DNA from 4 places in the Terrabacter koreensis genome. Region 2 is predicted to be linked to each of the others. Evidence: riboswitches for the same ligand, from Rfam matches in the RefSeq annotation. Region 2 holds a riboswitch; each other region holds the start of a gene.
The links. A riboswitch is a leader RNA that binds a small molecule or an ion and turns the genes downstream of it on or off. The one in region 2 is predicted to bind S-adenosylmethionine.
Positions count from the first base shown of each region.

Region 1: another riboswitch for S-adenosylmethionine. It lies ahead of ACYVNR_RS18400 (putative leader peptide); the one in region 2 lies ahead of metX (homoserine O-acetyltransferase MetX).
Region 3: another riboswitch for S-adenosylmethionine. It lies ahead of ACYVNR_RS00640 (bifunctional o-acetylhomoserine/o-acetylserine sulfhydrylase); the one in region 2 lies ahead of metX (homoserine O-acetyltransferase MetX).
Region 4: another riboswitch for S-adenosylmethionine. It lies ahead of ACYVNR_RS09170 (aminotransferase class V-fold PLP-dependent enzyme); the one in region 2 lies ahead of metX (homoserine O-acetyltransferase MetX).

Region 1 is NZ_BAAGQU010000011.1:139,673-145,058, reverse strand. Features, by position in the region: gene ACYVNR_RS18410 (amino acid ABC transporter ATP-binding protein) at 1-629, opposite strand, end outside; gene ACYVNR_RS18405 (amino acid ABC transporter permease) at 626-1,639, opposite strand; gene ACYVNR_RS18400 (putative leader peptide) at 1,801-1,884, opposite strand; SAM riboswitch class IV at 1,919-2,032, opposite strand; gene ACYVNR_RS18395 (VOC family protein) at 2,258-2,626, opposite strand; gene rpsA (30S ribosomal protein S1) at 2,755-4,266, opposite strand; gene ACYVNR_RS18385 (class I SAM-dependent methyltransferase) at 4,431-5,249, shown strand; gene ACYVNR_RS18380 (hypothetical protein) at 5,342-5,386, opposite strand, start outside.
Region 2 is NZ_BAAGQU010000002.1:404,545-409,930, forward strand. Features, by position in the region: gene ACYVNR_RS02245 (YkvA family protein) at 1-421, shown strand, start outside; gene ACYVNR_RS02250 (DUF4192 domain-containing protein) at 519-1,691, shown strand; SAM riboswitch class IV at 1,794-1,908, shown strand; gene metX (homoserine O-acetyltransferase MetX) at 1,924-3,198, shown strand; gene ACYVNR_RS02260 (universal stress protein) at 3,332-3,730, shown strand; gene ACYVNR_RS02265 (RNA polymerase sigma factor) at 4,072-5,386, shown strand, end outside.
Region 3 is NZ_BAAGQU010000002.1:57,398-62,783, reverse strand. Features, by position in the region: gene ACYVNR_RS00650 (acyl-CoA dehydrogenase family protein) at 1-1,085, opposite strand, end outside; gene ACYVNR_RS00645 (13E12 repeat family protein) at 1,112-2,656, opposite strand; SAM riboswitch class IV at 2,877-2,996, shown strand; gene ACYVNR_RS00640 (bifunctional o-acetylhomoserine/o-acetylserine sulfhydrylase) at 3,088-4,404, shown strand; gene ACYVNR_RS00635 (LD-carboxypeptidase) at 4,457-5,386, shown strand, end outside.
Region 4 is NZ_BAAGQU010000004.1:1,373,661-1,379,046, reverse strand. Features, by position in the region: gene ACYVNR_RS09175 (FtsK/SpoIIIE family DNA translocase) at 1-2,844, opposite strand, end outside; SAM riboswitch class IV at 3,013-3,152, shown strand; gene ACYVNR_RS09170 (aminotransferase class V-fold PLP-dependent enzyme) at 3,192-4,577, shown strand; gene ACYVNR_RS09165 (endonuclease/exonuclease/phosphatase family protein) at 4,617-5,386, opposite strand, start outside.

The DNA.
Region 1 (5,386 bases), on a different contig from region 2:
CCGATCTCGTGCGTCACCACGACGAGGGTGGCCCCCTCGCGAGCGAGCTCCTTGATGACGGCGAGCACCTCGCCGACGAGCTCGGGGTCCAGGGCCGACGTCGGCTCGTCGAAGAGGATGACGTCGGGCTGCAATGCCAGTGCACGCGCGATGGCCACGCGCTGCTGCTGGCCTCCTGAGAGCTGCCTCGGGTAGGCAGCGGCCTTGTCTCCCAGTCCGACCCGTTCGAGTAGGGCCCGGGCTTCAGGCTCCACCTCGTGGCGGCGTCGACGCTGCGACGAGACCGGCGCTTCCACGACGTTGTCGAGCACGGTGAGGTGGGGGAACAGGTTGAAGCTCTGGAAGACGAAGCCGATGCGGCTGCGCTGCCGCAGCACCTCGCGCTCGGGCAGCTCGTGCAGCCGCTCCCCCACCTGCCGGTAGCCGATGAGGGTGCCGTTGACACGCACCTGCCCCCGGTCCACCTTCTCGAGATGGTTGATGGTGCGAAGGAGGGTCGACTTGCCGGAGCCGGACGGCCCGAGGATGACGGTCACGGTGCCCTCGGCGAGCTCGAGGTCGACGCCGTCGAGCACCCGGTGCGGGCCGAACGACTTCGAGACGCCGCGCAGGTCGACGACGGCAGTCATCGCGCCACCCCCGCGGTGGTCGTGCCGGCAGCGCGAGAGGTCGATGTCCCGAAGGCCGCCCAGCGGGTTCGCAGACGCTGCAACGGCGTCGGCGGTAGCGTGCGTGAGCTTCCTCTGGCGAAGTGACGCTCCACGTAGTACTGGCCGACCGACAGCAGCGTCGTGAGGATGATGTACCAGACCGTCGCGACGAGCAGGAGCGGCACGACCCTCGAGTTGCGGCCGTAGATCACCTGCACCTGGTAGAAGAGCTCGGGGATCGCGAGCACCGAGACGATCGAGGTCCCCTTGAAGAGGCTGATGACCTCGTTGGCGGCATTGGGCAGGATCGACCGCATCGCCTGGGGCAGCACGATCCGGAGGAACTGCCGCCGTCGCGGGATGCCGAGGGCCGACGCCGCTTCCCGCTGCCCCTCGTCGACCGAGAGGATGCCGCCACGGATGATCTCCGCCGCGTACGCCGCCTGGTGCAGCGCGAGCCCGAGCACGGCCGCGCCGAGCGCCCCGAAGAGGTCGTTCGTCGCGACACTGCCGAACGACGGTCCGAACGGCAGCCCGAACGAGATGCTCTGGTACAGGTAGGCGATGTTGAACCAGAAGAGCAGCTGGACGATCAGCGGGATCGACCGGAAGGCCCAGATGTAGGCCCACGCCACGGAGCGCAGAAAAGCGTTGGGCGACAGGCGCATCGCTGCGAGCACGACGCCGAGCACGAAGCCCGCGACGGTGCCGAGCACGGTGAGCTGGATCGTCGTGCCGAGCGCCTTGATGACCGTCTCGGTCGCGAAGTAGCGGGCAAAGGTGGGCCAGTCCCAGCCGGGGTTGGTGGCGAGGCCGTTGACGAACATCGCGACGAGCACGGCGACGGCGGCCACCCCCACCCAGGTCCAGGGGTTGCGCCGGGGCACGACGGTCAGGGCCGGCGCGTGGTCGGGACGGGTGGTTGGCGGCGGCGCCGCAGCGGGCTGCTGGTCCGTGGCGACGGGGCGCACGGCCGAGGTGGTGGTCACGAGGGCTCCTGAAGGGTGCGTCGAAGGAACCGCCGACCACTCGGGTGGGCCGGCGATGCACGGGCGAGACGAGTTGCGGCGCAGCGGCCGTGCGGGGTTGCCGCGCGGGCCTGCGCCGGGAAAGGCCGGCCGAGGTGGTCGGCGGCCGCGTCGGTCGGTCGTCAGCGACGACAGAGCGCGCTGGACACGCGGAGCAGGTCGACGTGGCGACGCAGCACCAGCCAGGTGCTCGTGGTGCGCGCCATGACGGCTCCTCGGGTCCGGGACCCGATCACCTCGAGTCCGCGCTTGCCGTCACCTGCTTGGCGACGGCCTGGTCCTCACCCGGAGCACCCCGCCGCGGAGGAGGGTTGCTGTCCAGCGAGCCGGGGCTTTGCACTGGAGCTCTTGACCTGTCGATGACACTACGAACCAGCCCCAAGACCGTCAATCGGCGCAAATGACCGCTCGGGGCAGCCCTCACCGATGAGGCCATTCGCGCAGTTTCTCCGAATCATGTTGCGGCGCAGTCACATTCGCGAAGTCGAGGGAGACCCGCCGGGCATCAATTCCTATTGAATGAGTCGGAAATACGGGCGCCAACTTCTTGCATGCTGAGACGCCGGTCTCTCCGCACGGCTACGCGGAACGCTGGCAGACCATGAGCGCGTTGCCGTCCGGGTCCTCGAACTGGACGAAGAACACGCTGCCGATGTCCTCCACGTCCGAGGTGATCCTGACCTCGAGCCGCCGCAGGTGCGCGACGGTGGCGACCATGTCGTCGGTCCAGAAGAAGAAGCGCGGTGGCCCGTCCGCGGTGAAGTCGGGTCGGTTGGCATCGAGGCACAGCCTCGGACCGTCGTCGACGGGGATGTCGAGGATCGTGCCCTCGTGCGAGGCCGCAGGGGCTTCGAAGCCCAGGACGTCGGCATACCAGCGGGCCGAGCGCCCCATGTCGCTGACCGGGACGAACACCTGACCGACGTGCCTGCGGATGGGCGACTGCATGCCGCGGAGACTACCAATCGGCCGGGCTGCCCCCTTCTGCGGTGCCTCTCGGGTGACGGGCCGTGCCGGACGCACGAGGGCCCCGGACCGTGGTGGTCCGGGGCCCTCGGGTCAGGCGACGAGTGGCGTCAGTTGCCCGTCAGCTTCTCGCGAAGCGCGGCGAGCGCCTCGTCGGAAGCCAGGGTGCCCTCGGCCGGAGCCGGAGCGTTGCGCTGGCCACGGTCGGCGCGGTCGGCGTCACCCGAGTCGGCGACGTCGCCGGTCGCGGACGAGTAGGACGTCGCGGAGCCGGCGTTGGCCGCAGCCTCGGCGTCGGCCTTCGTCGCGGCGTCGACCTGGGCCTTGTGGGCCTCCCAGCGAGCGTGGGCCTCGGCGTACTGACGCTCCCACTTCTCGCGCTGGGCCTCGAAGCCCTCGAGCCACTCGTTCGTCTCCGGGTCGAAGCCCTCGGGGTACTTGTAGTTGCCCTGCTCGTCGTACTCCGCAGCCATGCCGTAGAGGGTCGGGTCGAACTCCGACACCGGCACGGACTGGTCGTTGGCCTGCTTGAGCGAGAGCGAGATGCGACGACGCTCGAGGTCGATGTCGATGACCTTGACGAAGATCTCGTCGCCGACGTTGACGACCTGCTCGGGCAGCTCCACGTGGCGCTCGGCCAGCTCGGAGATGTGCACGAGGCCCTCGATGCCGTCCTCGACGCGCACGAACGCACCGAAGGGGACGAGCTTGGTGACCTTGCCCGGGACGACCTGGCCGATGGCGTGGGTCCGCGCGAAGTGCTGCCACGGGTCCTCCTGCGTCGCCTTCAGCGACAGGGAGACACGCTCGCGGTCCATGTCGACGTCGAGCACCTCGACGGTGACCTCGGTGCCGACCTCGACGACCTCGGACGGGTGGTCGATGTGCTTCCACGACAGCTCGGACACGTGGACGAGACCGTCGACACCGCCGAGGTCCACGAACGCACCGAAGTTGACGATGGAGGACACGACGCCCGAACGGACCTGGCCCTTCTGGAGCTCCTTGAGGAACGTCGTGCGCACCTCGGACTGCGTCTGCTCGAGCCACGCACGGCGCGACAGGACCACGTTGTTGCGGTTCTTGTCGAGCTCGATGATCTTGGCCTCGATCTCCTTGCCGACGTACGGCTGGAGGTCGCGGACACGACGCATCTCGACGAGCGAGGCGGGAAGGAAGCCGCGCAGGCCGATGTCGAGGATGAGGCCACCCTTGACGACCTCGATGACGGTGCCGGTGACGACGCCGTCCTCCTCCTTGACCTTCTCGATCGTGCCCCAGGCGCGCTCGTACTGCGCACGCTTCTTGGACAGGATCAGACGGCCTTCCTTGTCCTCCTTCTGGAGGACGAGGGCCTCGACCTCGTCACCGACCTGGACGATCTCGCCCGGGTCGACGTCGTGCTTGATGGACAGCTCGCGCGAGGGGATGACGCCCTCGGTCTTGTAGCCGATGTCGAGCAGGACCTCGTCCCGGTCGACCTTGACGATGCGACCCTCGACGATGTCGCCGTCGTTGAAGTCCTTGATGGTGGCGTCGATCGCCGCAAGGATGTCTTCCTGAGAGCCGATGTCGTTGATGGCAATCTCAGGCGCGGTCTTCTCGACCGTGTTGGCAGTCATGTAGTAGGAACTCCGATTGTGGACAGTTAGATTGGGGACCTCGCGGCGACGAGCCTGACGGCCCGGCGTCCCGATGTCTTGTGGACGGGTGCAACATTGAGCATGCGCACACGGATGTGCCCGGCAATCCTATCCGCGCTGTCAGCACCCGGTCAAAAGAGACGATGTATCCCGTGAGCACGCCCACCGAGGCCACCCGCCGCCCCGTCGCGGCTGCCGAGACTGCGACGGCGAACCGCACGTGGTGGGACGGTGAGGCGACGTCGTACTACGTCGAGCACGGCGCCTTCCTCGGCGACACCGACTTCGTCTGGGGTCCCGAGCGACTGCGCGAGGAGGACGCCGCACTGCTCGGCGACCCGGCGGGCCAGGACGTCCTCGAGATCGGCGCCGGCTCCGGACAGTGCTCACGCTGGCTCGCCGCGCACGGCGCCAGGGTCGTGGCGACCGACCTCTCCGCCGGCATGGTGGCGACCGGCGTGGCGGTCAACGACGCGGTCGACGAGCCGGCCCGGGTGCCGTTCGCGCAGTGCGACGGGCGCGCCCTCCCTTTCGCCGACGCGTCCTTCGACACGGTCTTCACGGCATACGGCGTCGTGCCGTTCGTCGCGGACTCCGACGTCGTGATGGCGGAGGCGGCACGCGTGCTGCGCCCCGGCGGGCGGTTCGTCTTCTCGACGACGCACCCCGTGCGGTGGGCCTTCCCCGACGACCCGGGCCCGGGCGGCCTCACGGCCCGACACTCCTACTTCGACCGGGAGCCGTACGTCGAGCAGGACGCAGAGGGTCACGCCACGTACGTCGAGCACCACCGGACCCTCGGCGACCGCGTGCGCGAGATCACCGCAGCCGGGCTGGTGCTCGTCGACCTCGTCGAGCCGGAGTGGCCCGAGGGGCACGACGAGCCGTGGGGTGGCTGGTCGCCGCTGCGCGGTCGCATCATCCCCGGCACGGCCGTCTTCGTCTGCCGCAAGCCGGCCTGACCACGCCGGGAGCCCAGCGCCTGACAGCGAGGGAACGTCGAGTGCCCAGCTCCCCGAGGTGGGGAGCTGGGCACTCGTGGACGCGGGGTCGGTCAGAGGAAGCGGCGCCGCAGCAGCACCGACCCACCGGCGAGGCC
Region 2 (5,386 bases):
GCGTCCCGGGGGCCCCGGCATCGCCGAGCGGGTGCAGGCGGTGCCACGGCTGGTGCGCAGCACCGTCGAGGGCACGTATGCCGGCACGACCCTCCGGCGCCTCGGCCTCGTCGCGGGTGCGATGGCGTACGTCGCGTCTCCCGTCGACCTGCTGCCGGAGGCGGTTCTGCCCGTGCTGGGCGCGGCCGACGACGCCGTCGTGATCACGTGGGCCGTCAAGACGTTCTTCGAGGAGACCGACCGCTTCATCGCGTGGGAGATCGGGCAGGGCGCCCACCTGCGTGGGCAGCCCGGCCCCGCGCGCCGGAGCTCTGGGCGGACGGAGTCCGGGCGGGCTGAGCTCCTGCGCCTGCCCGAGGGGATGCGCCAGGCGGCCACCGACCGCGTCCTCGAGTCCGTGCGCAGGCGCCTCGAGGGCTGAAGCCCCACGATCCACACCCCCTCGGGCCGAGCGGCCCCGGTCCACAGGCGCGCTCGGGGGTCTGCCGGTGAGCGGCAGACGCGGCCACGCTCGGGACATGCCGAAGATCTCACTGTCAGGGCCAGCGGAGCTGCTGACCATCATTCCCTTCCACCTCGGCTTCCAGCCCGAGCGCAGCGTCGTCGTGGTGTGCTTCCACGGCAAGCGGCTCGGGCTCGTGGCCCGGCTCGACGCCGTCGGCGACCCGCTCGCGTCGGCCTCGGCGGCCCAGCTGCTGCCGACCGTCCTCGAGGGCTCGCCGTCGTCGGTGGCCGTCGTCGGCTTCGAGGACGAGCCGGACGGGTCGCTGCCGCTGCTCGAGGAGCTCGTCGAGGGCCTCGAACGCGCCGGTGTGGTCGTGCGCGAGCGGCTGGTCGTCCGCGAGGGCAGGTGGCGTTCGGTCGGCTGCGACTGCTGTCCCGACGAGGGTTGGCTGCTGCCCGAGCAGGCCGACGTGCCCGCAGTCGCGAGCTACGTGGCGCTCGGCCACTCCGTGCTTCCTGACCGCGCCGGTCTGGCCCGCCTGGTCGAGCCCCTCGAGGCCTCCGCCCCGCGGTACGCGCTCACGGTCGGCGCCATCGAGGACTGGCAGCGGCGGTTCGCCGAGGCCGGACGCCCTTCGCGCAGGTCCGGCCCTGCCCGCGGCGGCCTGAGCGTGCTCGACGGCGGTGAGCTGTCGGCGCGACAGTTCCTCGTCAACGACGCGCTGGTGGCCTGGGGCGGCCTGCTGCACGGTGAGATCGAGGGATTCGGGCTCGAGCACTGGTTGCCGGCGGTGGTCGGCCCTCTGGGCGACAGGGAGTTTCGCGATGCCCTCGTCGGGTGGCTCTGCCCCGGTGCGTCCTCGCTCGAGTCGCTCCCCGACGAGCTCGTGACGATGCTGGAGGTGTTCCTCGGTCCCGACCTCCGGGTCTTCTCTGCGACGCCGGCGGGCCACGTCGGGTCGACGGGCTCCGCCGGCCGCCTGGACCCGGAGGGTTGGGACGACTGGGACCACGCTGCCGCGCCGCGCCTGCTGCTCTCCCGGCTCGAGGCGGTGTGCCGCATGACGCCGGCCGCCCACGCCGCCCCCGTGCTGTCGCTGCTCGCCTCGCTGGCCTGGTGGTCCGGTGACGGGGCCCGTGCCGGCATCGCGGCCGACCGGGCGCTCGAGCTGGAGCCCGACAACCGCCTGGCCGGGCTGGTCCGGCAGTCGCTCGACCACGGCCTTCGCCCGCCGGCCTGCGCCTGAGTGGGGCGACCGTCACGGTGTCCTGCGGACCCGGTGGTCGTCGCGTCCAGGTCGTGGACCGGAGCCTCGGCTGCCGCATCGGGCTCGGTTATGGTGGGTCCAGGTCATGAGTGCCAGCGACAAGCCCCGGCTCGCTGGTCGGCAACCCTCCTTCGCGGTGGGGTGCCCCGGGTGAAGACCTGGCCACACCCGTCCCGGGTGTGCGCAAGCGCGAAGAGCGAGGAGTGCCTTGATGACCGTTACCCACCGGACGCAGAGCACGCGACGCCTGACGCGCCCAGCCGCCGCTCCCGGCTCCGCTCCGGGCTCCGCACCCTCTGTCGACTCCCGTCGCGTCGGGCACGAGCAGGCCCACGACGAGTCGTCGCGACGGCAGCGGACCGACGGCGCGTGGCGTGACGGCGACCCGGTCGGCCGGCGGCAGTTCGCGACGATCGGCGACGTGGAGCTCGAGCGCGGGGGACTGGTGCCCGACGTCCGTCTCGCCTACGAGACGTGGGGCCGGCTCAACGAGGCCAAGGACAACGTCATCCTCGTCGAGCACGCGCTGACCGGCGACAGCCACGTCGTGGGCGAGGCCGGCGACGGTCACCCGTCGCCGGGGTGGTGGAACTCCCTCATCGGCGCCGGCCGCACCGTCGACCCCGACGAGTGGTTCGTCATCGCCGCGAACGTGCTCGGCGGCTGCCAGGGCAGCACCGGCCCCGCGAGCACGGCTCCCGACGGAGAGGCCTGGGGGAGCAGGTTCCCCTATGTCACCGTGCGAGACCAGGTCGCGGCCGAGCGGGCGCTGCTCGACCACCTCGGCATCCGCCGGCTCGCCGCGGTCGTCGGCGGCTCCATGGGCGGGATGCGGGCCATCGAGTGGGCGGTCACCCACCCCGCCGACGTCGACCGCTGCATCGTCCTCGCGTCGACGGCGTACGCGACGGCTGACCAGATCGCCTGGTGCCAGCCGCAGCTGCTCGCGATCCGCAACGACCCGGACTTCGCCGGGGGCGACTACTACGCGGGCGACCGTCGGCCCGATGCCGGGCTCGGTCTCGCGCGTCGCATCGCCCACATCACCTACCGCACCGAGACCGAGCTCGACGAGCGCTTCGGCCGCGAGGCCCAGCTCGGCGAGGACCCCCTCCGGGCAGGTGACCGCGGCCGCTTCGCCGTCGAGTCCTACCTGGACCACCATGCCGGCAAGCTCGCCCGCCGCTTCGACGCCAACTCCTACCTCGTGCTCACCGAGGCCATGAACTCCCACGACGTCGGACGCGACCGTGGCGGCGTCGCCGCGGCTCTCGCTCGCGTCGAGGCGGACTGCACGATCGTCTCCGTCGACACCGACCGGCTCTACCCGCCGCGGCTGTCCGACGACCTGCACTCGGCGCTGCGCCGCTCGCACCGCGAGCACATCACGTCGGCGTTCGGCCACGACGGCTTCCTCATCGAGGAGGAGCAGGTGGGCCGCATCGTGCGCGACGCGCTCGAACGAAGGCCGCACGACCACGCCTGAACCCTGCTGCGGGCCGGGCGTTTCGGCTCGTCCGCGGCGGTGCCGGCCAGGCTCCGCGCGGCACGCGCCGTGTGACGTGATTTCGGGTACGGTGCGAGCACTGCTTGTTTCCGTCCCAAGGAGGTCCGGGAAAGTGGCCATCGTCGTTGGTTATGTCGCCACCAAGGAAGGACGCGCGGCGCTCAGGCGAGCCGCCGAGGAATGCGTCCTGCGAGGCACGAAGCTCGTCGTCATCAGCTCCCACCGGGGAGGCAAGGACTTCGACGCCAACGAGGCGAGCCAGTTCGAGACCGAGCTCGCCCGCGTGCAGACGCTCCTCGAGGAGAAGGGTCTGGAGCACGAGGTGCGCCAGCTGGTGCGCGGCAACGACCCGGCCGAGGACCTCATCTCCGTCGCCGAGGAGGAGAAGGCCGACTTCATCGTCATCGGCCTGCGTCGTCGCAGCCCGGTCGGCAAGCTCATCCTGGGGTCCAACGCCCAGCGCATCCTGCTCGACGCGAGCTGCCCCGTCCTGGCCGTCAAGGGCGACTGACGCCCTCCAACCGGTCGCGACCGGCACCGGACCACCTCCGGAACAGCCGGTCCGCGGCGCGCTGGTGCCCCGTGCGTTCGCTCGCACGCCGCGGGGCGTTTTATAATGTCTGAGTGCCGGATCGCACGAGGCGCACCGAGAGATCGACTCAGGGATCGACTCCGACAGGCCAAGCCCTTCCGGCACCAACCCCCATTCTCGTTCGTTGTGATGATGCATGCCCGCGTCCGGGCCGATCATCCGGCGAGACCGTGCGACGAAAGGCGACTGCATCCGTGCCCAAGGCAACAACCGCTGGAGCTCCGAAAACCCTGCCGAAGGTGTTCCAGCACGAGGCGATCATGCAGCTCCTGGTCAAGGGCAGCACCAACGGGTCCATCACCGGCACTGAGATCGCGCGAGCTCAGGTCGACGCCGGTCTCGATCTGAAGCAGATGAAGCCGGTCCTCACGACGCTCGAGGCGCACGACATCGAGATCGTCGTCGACGCGCCGCACTCGAGCACGACGAAGAAGACCCGTTCAGGGACCAAGGGAGGCAGTGTGGCCACCGCACGCAACACGACTGCCGCCGCGACGAAGTCCGCCACGCGGACGACGACCGCGACGACGAAGACCGCAGCGAAGAAGACAGCCGCCAAGACCGCGCCGGCGCGAAGTGCTGCCGCCGACAGCGACGAACCCACCGCGGCCACCAAGGCGACCGCGGCCAAGACGACGACGAAGAAGGCCGCGACCAACGCCGGAGTGGCCAAGGCCGCCGCGAAGCCCGCGGCGAAGAAGGCTGCCACCAAGAAGACCGCCGCGAAGTCGGCCACGAAGACCGCAGACGGCGCCGACGTCGCCGGTGAGGTCGACGAGGATCTCGAGGACGCCGAGCCCGAGGACGCCCCCGAGGGCGAGCTCGTGGAGGTCGAGATCACCGATGAGGGCGCCGAGGACTCCGACGACGCCGAGGGCACCCCGGCCGCAGGCGCCAAGGCCGACGAGCCGGAGGAGTCCGGCTTCGTCATCCGCGACGACGACGAGGACGACGCCCCCGCGCAGCAGGTCGTCACCGCAGGCGCCACGGCCGACCCGGTCAAGGACTACCTCAAGCAGATCGGCAAGGTCGCCCTCCTCAACGCCGAGCAGGAGGTCGAGCTGGCCAAGCGCATCGAGGCCGGCCTGTTCGCCGAGGAGAAGCTCAACTCGGGCGACAAGATCGAGATGAAGCTCAAGCGCGAGCTGTGGTGGATCGCCCAGGACGGCAAGAAGGCCAAGAACCACCTCCTCGAGGCCAACCTGCGTCTCGTCGTCTCGCTCGCCAAGCGCTACACGGGCCGCGGCATGCTCTTCCTGGACCTGATCCAGGAGGGCAACCTCGGCCTCATCCGTGCGGTCGAGAAGTTCGACTACACCAAGGGCTACAAGTTCTCGACGTACGCGACGTGGTGGATCCGCCAGGCCATCACCCGCGCCATGGCCGACCAGGCCCGCACCATCCGCATCCCGGTGCACATGGTCGAGGTCATCAACAAGCTCGCTCGCGTGCAGCGCCAGATGCTCCAGGACCTGGGCCGCGAGCCCACCCCGGAGGAGCTGGCCAAGGAGCTCGACATGACGCCCGAGAAGGTCGTCGAGGTCCAGAAGTACGGCCGCGAGCCGATCTCGCTGC
Region 3 (5,386 bases), 350 kb from region 2:
CGCATCATCCGCTCGAGGGGGAAGTCGCGCGTGTAGCCGGCGCCACCGAGCAGCTGAACCGCGTCGGTCGTGATCTTCATGGCGGCGTCGGACGCGTAGCACTTGGCTGCGGCGCCGAAGAACGACAGGTCCTTGTCGCCGCGCTCGGACTTCGCGGCCGCCACGTAGACCATCTGGCGCGCAGCCTCGAGCTCCATCGCCATGTCGGCGAGCATGAACTGGATGCCCTGGAAGTCAGCGATGTGCTTGCCGAACTGCTTGCGCTCCTTGACGTACGCAAGGGCGTGGTCGAGCGCGCCCTGGGCGATGCCGACGGCCTGCGCGCCGATGGTGACGCGGGTGTGGTCGAGGGTGCGGAGGGCGATCTTCAGGCCGTCGCCGACCTGGCCGACGATGCGGTCACCCGGGATGCGCACGTTGTCGAAGTGGAGCTCGCGGGTCGGGCTGCCCTTGATGCCGAGCTTGCGCTCCTTCTCGCCGAAGGTGAAGCCCTCGTCGGACTTCTCGACGACGAACGCCGAGACGTTGCCGCCTCGCGGGCCGTCGGGGTCGGTGACCGCGAGGACCGTGTAGTACTCGGAGACGCCGGCGTTCGTGATCCACGACTTCTGGCCGTTCAGCACCCAGTCGTCGCCGTCCTGTCTCGCGCGGCACTTCATCGAGGCGGTGTCGGAGCCGGCCTCGCGCTCGGACAGGCCGTAGGAGAAGGTCGTCTCGCCCTTGGCCAGCGGCGGCAGGTAGCGGGACTTCACGTCGTCGCTGCCGTCGAGGATGAGCGGCAGGGAGCCGAGCTTGTTGACGGCCGGGATGAGGGAAGCCGAGGCGTCGACACGGGCGACCTCCTCGATGACGATGCACGTCGCGAGGGCGTCGGCGCCCATGCCGTCGTAGGCCTCGGGCACGTGCGGAGCGAAGAAGTCGGACGCGACGAGGGCGTCGTGCGCCTCCTGCGGGTAGCGCGCCTCCTCGTCGACGGCGGCGGCGTACGGGGCGATCTTGTCCTCGGCGATCGCGCGGATGGCCTCCCGCAGGGCCTCGTGGTCCTCGCTGGTCCGGAACAGGTCGAAGTCGGCATTCGTGCTCACGGCGCGATCCTACTCGCCGGTTCGGATTAGTAGGACGTCCTAGTGATCGACGCCACGGACCACGACTGACGGTCCCGCCAGACACTCAGAAGGGGCGGTGGTTCGGGGCCGGGTGGAGGGCCCGTTCCGGGTGGTGGGCCCGCGCCTTCGCGCCAGTTCTTGGGGTAGGTGGTGTAGCAGGCCCCGGTCAGGGTGGTCCACTGCAAGCCGCCGTCAGGGGTCGGGGTGCTGGTCCAGACCTGGTGGGTCTTGAGGTTGTGGTGGCGGCGTTCCTTGGCGTAGAAGTTGCTCACTGACGTCTCACCGGACGGCCAGGGCGTCTCGTGGTCGAGGTCGCAGCGGGCGGCGGGGACGTGGCAGTCGGGTCCGCGGCAGGTGCCGTCGACGGCCCGGACGTGCTCGACCATCGCCGGCGTGGGCCGGTAGGCCTTCGTGGGGCGGGTGATCGCGTGGCCGTCGCGAACATTCACCGGGAGGGTCTGCCAGACCGAGCCGGGGCGGGTCATGATCTCGCGGGCGTGGGCGGCGGTGACCCAGCCGTGCCCGGGCAGCTCGCACGCGGCGTCGCTGTGGCCGGTGGCGACCTCGAACGGCACGACGAGCCACACCCGCGCCGCCGCGTCACCCGTGAACGGCGCCGGCACACCGGCCGGACCCGCGGCGCCCCCATCGGCGGCGGCCTCGCCCGTGGCCGTGGTCAGGGCGCCGCCGACCAGGCCGGCGTCGCACGGGGTGAGGGCGTTGCGCAGCAGGGCGTGGGTGGCCAGGTCGCAGCGCAGCTGGTCCAGCGTGCGCGGGTCGCCCGTGCCGCGCAGGCTCCGGGCGGTCGTGTTGAGCCGGTCCAGGATCGCCGCGACCGTTCCCGCGTCAGCCGTGATCGTCAGGCAGCCCATGCCGTCCTCGACCATCCGCCCGAACACGCCCCGCCGCGACCGCGCGTGCGCGCGCCGCTCGGCCGTGCCGCGGGTGTCGACCGAGGCGACCGCCCGCCGCAACCGGGCCGTGAACGTCCGCTGCCCCACCGGCCGCCCGTCCCGCGACGGGGCGAGCACCGCCTCCTGCACCGCCGCGACGTCCGCATCCGGCAGCTGGACCGTCTCGGACGCGACCTGCACCGCCCGGTAGAGCCACGTGCCGCCCTCACGCAGCGCAGCCAGCAGACGCCGGTGTCGCCGTGGGGCTGTCGCGAGCGTCAACCGGCGCCCGACCTCCCCGGCCCCGACGCCGGTCGCGAGCGCGATCTCCTCCGCGACGACCCGCACCGGCGAGACCAGCGCCGCGGCCCGCCGCGAGGACCCCGCCGGCAAGGCTTGGATCTGCTGCTCCGCGATCGTGTGCAACGCCCCGTATGCAGCCATCAGGTCCGCCTCCACGCGCGCCTTCACGGCCTCAAGCGCCTCGACCCGCGCCATCACCCGCTCACTCGCCCGCAGCAGCGTCTCGGTCACCTCGACCGACCGGGCCCGCTCGTCGACCAGCACCCGCCCGCACCGGTGACCCGAGGCCGCCGGCTCGTACTCGACGTCACGAAGCCAGGACCAGAGGGACCGCGGTGCTGCGACGTACGGCATACGGCCACCTCCCCTGTCTGCTCGTTACCCTACCTCGAGTAGAACAAATGTTCGACCACATGGCAAGGGGTTCGACACATCTGTGGACAACGAGTTCGACTGCGCCACAGTGCGACTCGCGCCACGCGCACCGCGCTGCTTCGGTGTGCGCGAGAAGGTGCGTCCACGATGAGGACACGCGCTCCCACCTGCCGGACGCGCGTACGTACACTCGCGAGTAGGTCATGAGTGCCAGCGCCAAGCCCCGGCTCGCTGGCCGGCAACCCTCCCACCGCGGCGGGGTGCCCCGGGTGAGGACCTGGCCCGTTGACGCCATCCGGCGCTCGGGCAAGCGCGGAGAGCTCCTCTCCCGCACCGACCCGTCGGTGCGCCGGCCCGATCACCCGTCACGGGCCCGGTCATCGACACGACTGAGGAAGAGCACACGAGAGATGACCGAGCCCAACTGGTCCTTCGAGACCAAGCAGATCCACGCCGGCCAGAGCGCCGACAGTGCCACCGGGGCGCGCGCCCTGCCGATCTACCAGACCACGAGCTACGTCTTCAACGACACGGACCACGCGGCGAACCTGTTCGGGCTCAGGGAGTTCGGCAACATCTACACCCGCATCATGAACCCGACGACCGACGTCGTGGAACAGCGCATCGCCGCTCTCGAGGGCGGCGTGGGCGCGCTCCTCGTCGCGTCGGGCCAGTCGGCCACCACCTTGGCCCTGCTCAACATCGCCGAGGCCGGTGACCACATCGTCGCGTCGCCGAGCCTCTACGGGGGCACGGTGAACCTGCTGAAGTTCACCCTGCCCAAGCTCGGCGTCCAGGTGAGCTTCGTCGAGGACCCGACGTCGATCGACTCCTGGCGCGCGGCCGTGCGGCCCAACACCAAGGCGTTCTTCGGCGAGACGATCGCCAACCCCAAGGCCGAGGTGCTCGACATCGAGGCCGTGGCCGGTCTCGCCCACGAGGTCGGCGTGCCGCTCGTCGTCGACAACACCATCGCGACCCCGTACGTCATCCGCCCGATCGAGTGGGGCGCCGACGTCGTCGTGCACTCCGCGACCAAGTACCTCGGCGGCCACGGCACGTCCATCGCGGGCGTCATCGTCGACGCGGGCCGGTTCGACTACGCCAAGGACGCCGAGAAGTTCCCCAACTACAACACGCCCGAGGAGAGCTACCACGGCCTCGTCTTCGCGCGTGACCTCGGCGTCGGCAGCCCGCTCGGCGCCAACCTCGCCTACATCCTCAAGGCCCGCGTGCAGCTGCTGCGCGACCTCGGCCCGTCCGCGGCGCCGTTCAACGCGTTCCTCATCGCGCAGGGACTCGAGACGCTGTCGTTGCGCATCGAGCGTCACCTGGAGAACGCGGCCAAGGTCGCGGCCTACCTCCAGGGCCACGACCAGGTCGAGCGCGTCGTGTGGGCGTCCTTGCCCGACAACCCTTCTCACGCGAACGCGCAGAAGTACGCGCCCCGCGGGGCAGGTGCCGTGCTCTCCTTCGAGATCGCCGGCGGACTCGAGGCGGGCAAGAAGTTCGTGGAGGCGCTGACGCTGCACAGCCACGTCGCGAACATCGGCGACGTGCGCTCCCTCGTCATCCACCCGGCGTCGACGACCCACTCGCAGGGTCCGGAGGAGGACCGTCGGGCCGCGGGCGTGACTCCCGGCCTCGTGCGCCTCTCGGTCGGCATCGAGAACATCGACGACATCGTCGCCGACCTCGAGCAGGGCTTCACCGCCGCGAAGGCCTGACACCCGGAACACCGGGGTGTGGCGGATCGGCACGGCTGGCACCATGTCGGCCATGCCGATCCGCTACCCCGCCCCGCTCCGTCCCGGCGACCGCATCGGCGTCACGTCGCCGAGCTCGGGTGTCGGCGACGCCCTCTGGGGGCGGTTCACGTATGCCGTCGGGTGCCTTCGCGACCGCGGCTTCGACGTCGTCGTGGGCGAGCTCAACCACGCGCCCTCCCACGTGAGCGGGCCCCGCGAGGCGCGCGCGGCCGAGCTCATGTCGATGCTGCTCGACCCGACGATCAGGGCCGTCGTGCCACCCTGGGGCGGGGAGACGGGCATGGACCTGCTCGACCTGCTCGACCTCGACGCGGTCGCGGCCGCCGAACCGACGTGGTGCGTCGGCTTCTCCGACACGTCGACCTGGCTCACACCACTCACCCTGGCCACGGGCATCGCGACGATCCACGGCCAGAACCTCATGGACACCCCGTACCGGCTGCCCGACGGCATCCTCCACTGGGTCGACGTCGCCTCAGCCATCCCCGGCACGGAGCTCGAGCAGCACTCCCCCGGCCGCTTCCGCTCGACCGGCTGGGACGACTACGCGGCCGACCCGAGCGTCTCGGCGATGACCCTCGAGGGACGCGGCACGTGGACTCGCATCGACCCGGGCCACGAGGGCGAGGCCGCGATGCTGGCCGGCCGTGTCGTCGGCGGCTGCGTCGAGACGATCGGGTTCCTCGCAGGCGGCCGCTACGGCGACGCGAACTCCTTCGCGGCAAGGCACGCCCCGGAGGGTCTCGTCGTCGTGCTCGACATCTGCGAGTGGGGCTCCTACGACATCTGCCGCACGCTGCACGCGATGCGCCTGCACGGCTTCTTCGACGCGGCCAGCGGCGTGCTGGTGTCGCGCACGAACGCTCCGGGTCGCGACGGCTTCACCCAGCACGACGCCGTCCGCGACGCCCTGGGCCTGCTCGGCGTGCCGATCCTGGCC
Region 4 (5,386 bases), on a different contig from region 2:
GCCGGGCGTCCAGCGCGCGGACGGCACGGCCTGCGTGCTGTCGCCGTCGTAGTCGTCGCCCGACGCCCGCCGCTCGCCTCGCTCGGCCACGAGCGACGCGGTGCGCTGGGGCGACTGCGGGCCGTCCTCCGTCTCGCCCGTGCCCTCGTATGCCGTCGCGGCGTCGTCGGGCTCGTCGGCGACGTCGGCGGGCGACGCAGCGAACGGCCCGTCGTCGCTCGGCGGCTCGTCGGCGACCGGGTGCGGCACCTCGTCGCCACGCAGCAGCGCCAAGGTCTGTGGCAGGTCGTCGGGCCGCACGAGCACGTCGCGCGCCTTCGAGCCCTCGCTCGGGCCGACGACGCCGCGCGACTCGAGCAGGTCCATGAGCCGACCTGCCTTGGCGAAGCCGACGCGCAGCTTGCGCTGGAGCATCGACGTCGACCCGAACTGGGTCGTCACGACGAGCTCGGTCGCCTGGAGCAGCACGTCGAGGTCGTCGCCGATGTCGTCGTCGATCTGCTTCTTCGGCGCGGCGACGGTGACATCCTCGACGTAGTTCGGCTTGAGCTGCGTCGTGACGAACTTGACGACCTCGTGGATCTCGGACTCGTTGACCCACGCACCCTGCACACGCATCGGCTTGCTCGCGCCCATCGGGAGGAAGAGCGCGTCGCCCTGGCCGATGAGCTTCTCGGCGCCGGGCTGGTCGAGCACGACGCGCGAGTCGGCGAGCGAGGACGTCGCGAACGCCATGCGCGAGGGCACGTTGGCCTTGATGAGACCCGTCACGACGTCGACCGACGGGCGCTGGGTCGCGAGCACGAGGTGGATGCCGGCGGCGCGCGCGAGCTGCGTGATGCGCACGACCGACTCCTCGACGTCGCGCGGGGCGACCATCATGAGGTCGGCGAGCTCGTCGACGACGACGAGCAGGTACGGGTAGGTCGTGATCTGCCGCTCGGAGCCCGGCAGCGGCTTGACCTTGCCGGCACGCACCGCCTTGTTGAAGTCGTCGACGTGCTTGAACCCGAACGCCGCGAGGTCGTCGTAGCGCTGGTCCATCTCCTTGACGACCCAGGCGAGCGCCTCGGCGGCCTTCTTGGGGTTGGTGATGATCGGCGTGATGAGGTGCGGGATGCCTTCGTACGCCGTGAGCTCGACCCGTTTGGGGTCGACGAGGATGAGGCGCACCTCCTCCGGCGTCGCACGCATGAGGATCGAGGTGATCATCGAGTTGACGAAGCTCGACTTTCCGGAGCCCGTGGCGCCGGCGACGAGCAGGTGCGGCATCTTCGCGAGGTTGGCGATGACGTAGGCGCCCTCGACGTCCTTGCCGACACCCATGACCATCGGGTGCTCGTTGGTGCGCGCGGTGTTGCTGCGCAGCACGTCGCCGAGCGACACGTTCTCGCGGTCGAGGTTCGGGATCTCGATGCCGATGGCCGACTTGCCCGGGATGGGGCTGAGGATGCGCACGTCGGCCGACGCGACGGCATACGCGATGTTCTTGGAGAGCGCGGTGACCCGCTCGACCTTGGTGCCGGAGCCGAGCTCGACCTCGTAGCGGGTGACCGTCGGGCCACGCGTGAAGCCGGTGACGGCGGCGTCGATGTCGAACTGGTCGAAGACGTTGGTCAGCGACTCGACGACGCGGTCGTTGGTCTCGCTGCGCGTCTTGTGAGGGGGACCCGGCGTCAGCATGGAGTGGTCGGGCAGCTGGTAGGTGATGTCGCCCCCGAGGCTGAGCTGCTCGACACGTGCCGGCATCTCCGACATGGGCGGCGGGATGAGCTCGGCCTTCGGGCCGACCTTGCCGGTGTCGGGGGCGCCGAGGGTCTTGGGGTCGGTGGCGTCGATCGCCTTCTCGCCACTGGGACGGGGCGCCAGCACACCCGGGGCCGTCGGACGCTTCTCGCCGGGACGCAGGCGGGTCGTGGGCTCGTCGTCGCCGCCCTTCTGCGCGGCCTGGCGGAAGGCCTCGTCACCGTCACGGTCGGAGAGGTCGACCGGCTTGCGACGGGCGCGCTTGAGCGCTGCCGTCGGGGCGTCCTCCGGCTCGGCGCCCGCCTCGTCGTGGTGGCCACGCTCGATGACGAGAGCCTTGAGCTGGTGCAGGCGCGTCGGGATCATGTTGACCGGCGTGGCCGTGATGACGAGCAGGCCGAAGATGCCGAGCAGGATGAGCAGGACGAGCGCGCCGTAGGACGACACCGCGGCCGCGAGGGGGCTCGAGGCGAGGAAGCCGAGGATGCCACCGGCGGCACGCATGCCGTCGGCGCCATCGGGCGGGTTGGGGATGCCGTCCGCCAGGTGCGCCAGACCGCAGGCCGCGAAGGTCAGCGCGATGGTGCCGATGACGACGCGGTTGGTCGTCGCCTCGTCCTGCGGGGCGCGCAGCATGCGCAGGCCGAGGGCGAGCAGGACGAGCGGGACGGCATACGCGACGCGCCCGAAGGTGCCGGCGAAGATGGCGTGCACGATCTGGCCGAACGTGCCGGCGACGCCCCACCACTCGCGGGCCGCCACGACGACGGCGAGCGCGATGAGGGCGAAACCGATGCCGTCGCGACGGTGCTCGGGCTCGAGGTCGGCAGCGCTGTGGCCGACGCGTCGCACCGCTCCCCCGGCCATGTGGGAGACGCCCATCCAGGTGCTTCGCATCGCGCTGAGCGGGAAGGGCAGCCCGCCGTCACGGGTCTTGCGGGCGGGCTTGGCCGGCGGCTTGCGCGCGGCGGGCTTGCGCTGCGCGGGCCGGGACGAGCGGGCGGCCGGCGGGCGCGACGTGGTGCTGCCGGTCGCCCCCTTGGCCCGTGTGGCCGCGGCGGTGCTCGAGCGTTGGCTGCTGGACGGACGAGACCCCATGGTCGCACCGTACGTCAAGGCACCTCTGAACTCACGCGTCACACGCGCAACAGAGGCACATGGGTCAGAACACGAACCCGCCATCACGGGTTGAGGCCGTCTCAGATGCCGACATCCGCGGACCGGAGGGTGGACAGGCCGAGAGGGGCCGCCCTATCTTCGATGCCAGGTCATGAGTGCCAGTGACAAGCCCCGGCTCGCTGGCCAGCAACCCTCCTCCGCGGTGGGGTGCTCCGGGTGACGACCAGGTCGACCCCGATCAGCTCGAGAGATCCAGCTCGTGCGATCGCGGCCGGCAAGCGCGGACCTGCATCCGGTGGGTCCCTCGGTCCCCCAGGAGCACTCTCATGTCGGTCCTTCCCAGCACCTCCCTCTGTGGTGGCGCCCCCGCCCCCGTCGTCCGGACCCGCGCGTTGCACGTCGTCCCCGAGGCCGCTTCGCTGCCCGCGGTCGTCGGCGCAGGACTGCGGGTGCCGACGCTCAGCGGCGACACGGCATACGCGAACCTCGACCACGCCGCGTCGACCCCCGCGCTCGAGACGGTCAGGGCGGCGGTCGACCGGGCCCTCGAGACGTACTCATCCGTGCACCGGGGCGCCGGCTTCGCCTCACGCCTGACGAGCGCCTGGTACGAGCAGGCTCGCGCCGAGGTGGCCTCGTTCGTCGGGGCTCGCGCGGACGACTCGGTCGTCTTCACCCGCACGACGACCGACTCGTGGGCGCTGCTGAGCAAGGCGCTGCCGAGCCGCACGACCGTCTTCGTCTTCGGCACCGAGCACCACTCGACGCTGCTGCCCTGGGGGCGCTTCCGCACCGTGCGGCTGCCCGTGCCCCAGACCGTCGAGGACGCCCACGCGCTGCTCGAGGAGGCCCTGAACGACCACCCCTCGCGGCACCGCCTCGTCGTGCTCACCGCGGCCTCGAACGTCACCGGCGAGGTGTGGCCGATCGAGCGCTTCGCCACGCTGGCCCACGACCACGGCGCCCGCATCGCCGTCGACGCCGCCCAGCTCTCGGCCCACCGCCGGATCGACCTCGCCGGCTGGGACGCCGACTACGTCGCGTTCTCCGGCCACAAGACGTACGCCCCCTACGGCGCAGGCGTGCTGGCCGGTCGCTCCGACTGGCTCGATGCCGGCAGCCCCTACCTGCTCGGAGGCGGCGCGACGCGCTCGGTCACCGAGGAGGGCACGACGTGGGCCACCGGTCCCGCTCGGCACGAGGGCGGCAGCCCCAACGTCATCGGCGCGATCGCCCTGGCCGCCGCGTGCGCCACGATCAGCCGTCACCGCGACGCCATCGAGGCCCACGAGGAGCAGCTGCTCGAGCGGCTGACGACCGGACTCGGCGAGGTGCCGGGCGTCGAGCTGCTCTCGATCTTCGGCGAGGACCACGACCGCGTCGGCGTCGTCGCGTTCACCGTCGACGGCTGGGACTCGTCGCTCGTGTCGCAGGTGCTGTCGGTCGAACACGGCATCGGCGTGCGCGACGGCAAGTTCTGCGCCCACCTGCTCGTCGACGAGCTGCTCGAGGACCCGTGGGGCGAGCGCTCGGGCACCGCGGTGCGCGCGAGCATCGGCCTCGGCTCGACGCTCGAGGGCGTCGACCGCCTCGTGTCGGCCGTCGCCGGGCTCGTCGCGCAGGGCCCCTCGGCCGACTGGACCCTCACCGAGTCGGGCTGGGCCGTCGACGGCACCGACCCGCGCGACGTCGAGGTCGAGCGTCCCTGGTGACCCCGTCAGCCGCCGTAGGCCGGTCGGCTGCAGGGCCGCTCAGCGCTTGGGCAGGGCGTAGCCGGCCCACACCGCGGCGTGGTCGGCGCGGTTGACGGCGACCTGACCCGCCGAGACGACGGTGAGCCCTCGGCTCAGCAGGTGGTCGAGCTGCACGAAGGCGGGCAGGCGGTTGCCCGCGAAGGGCCACGTGCGCACCCATCCCTGCCCGTCGGTGCGCTGCGCGTCGGCAAGGCCCGCGGCCACGTCACGCATCGCCGGATGGCCGAACGACGCGTTGAAGTCTCCCGCCATGACGACGGGCTCGTCGCCGTCGAGTCGCTCCTTCCAGGACCGGAGCGCCTGGAGCCCGGCACGCCACTCGACGGTGTCACCACGCAGCGGAGCCGTCGGGTGGGCGACCTTGAGGCGCACGGTCCCCTTCGGCGTCGTGACGTCGAGCTCGGGCTGGACGCTCTGCGTGGCCTCCACGGCCGGGTCGGTGCCCGCACTGCGCACCGAGAGCGGGTAGCGCGACAGGACCATCGTGCCGCTGGAGGTGCTCGGCCGCGCGGCCCCCTCACGGTGCGTGAAGTAGTCGCCGGCACCCTCGGCGTCGAGCCGCTGCATCAGGGCGGGCGTCGCCTCGACGAGCACCAGCACGTCGACGGAGTGGAAGCGCACGGCGTCCATGAGCTGGTTCACGTTGGCGGAGCCGATCCAGACGTTCGCCGACATGACGGTGAGGTCGGGCTCGACCTTCGGTGACGACGACGCCCGGAACGCCGGAGCCGCCACGGTGACCGCCACGGCCAGTGCGATGACGACGG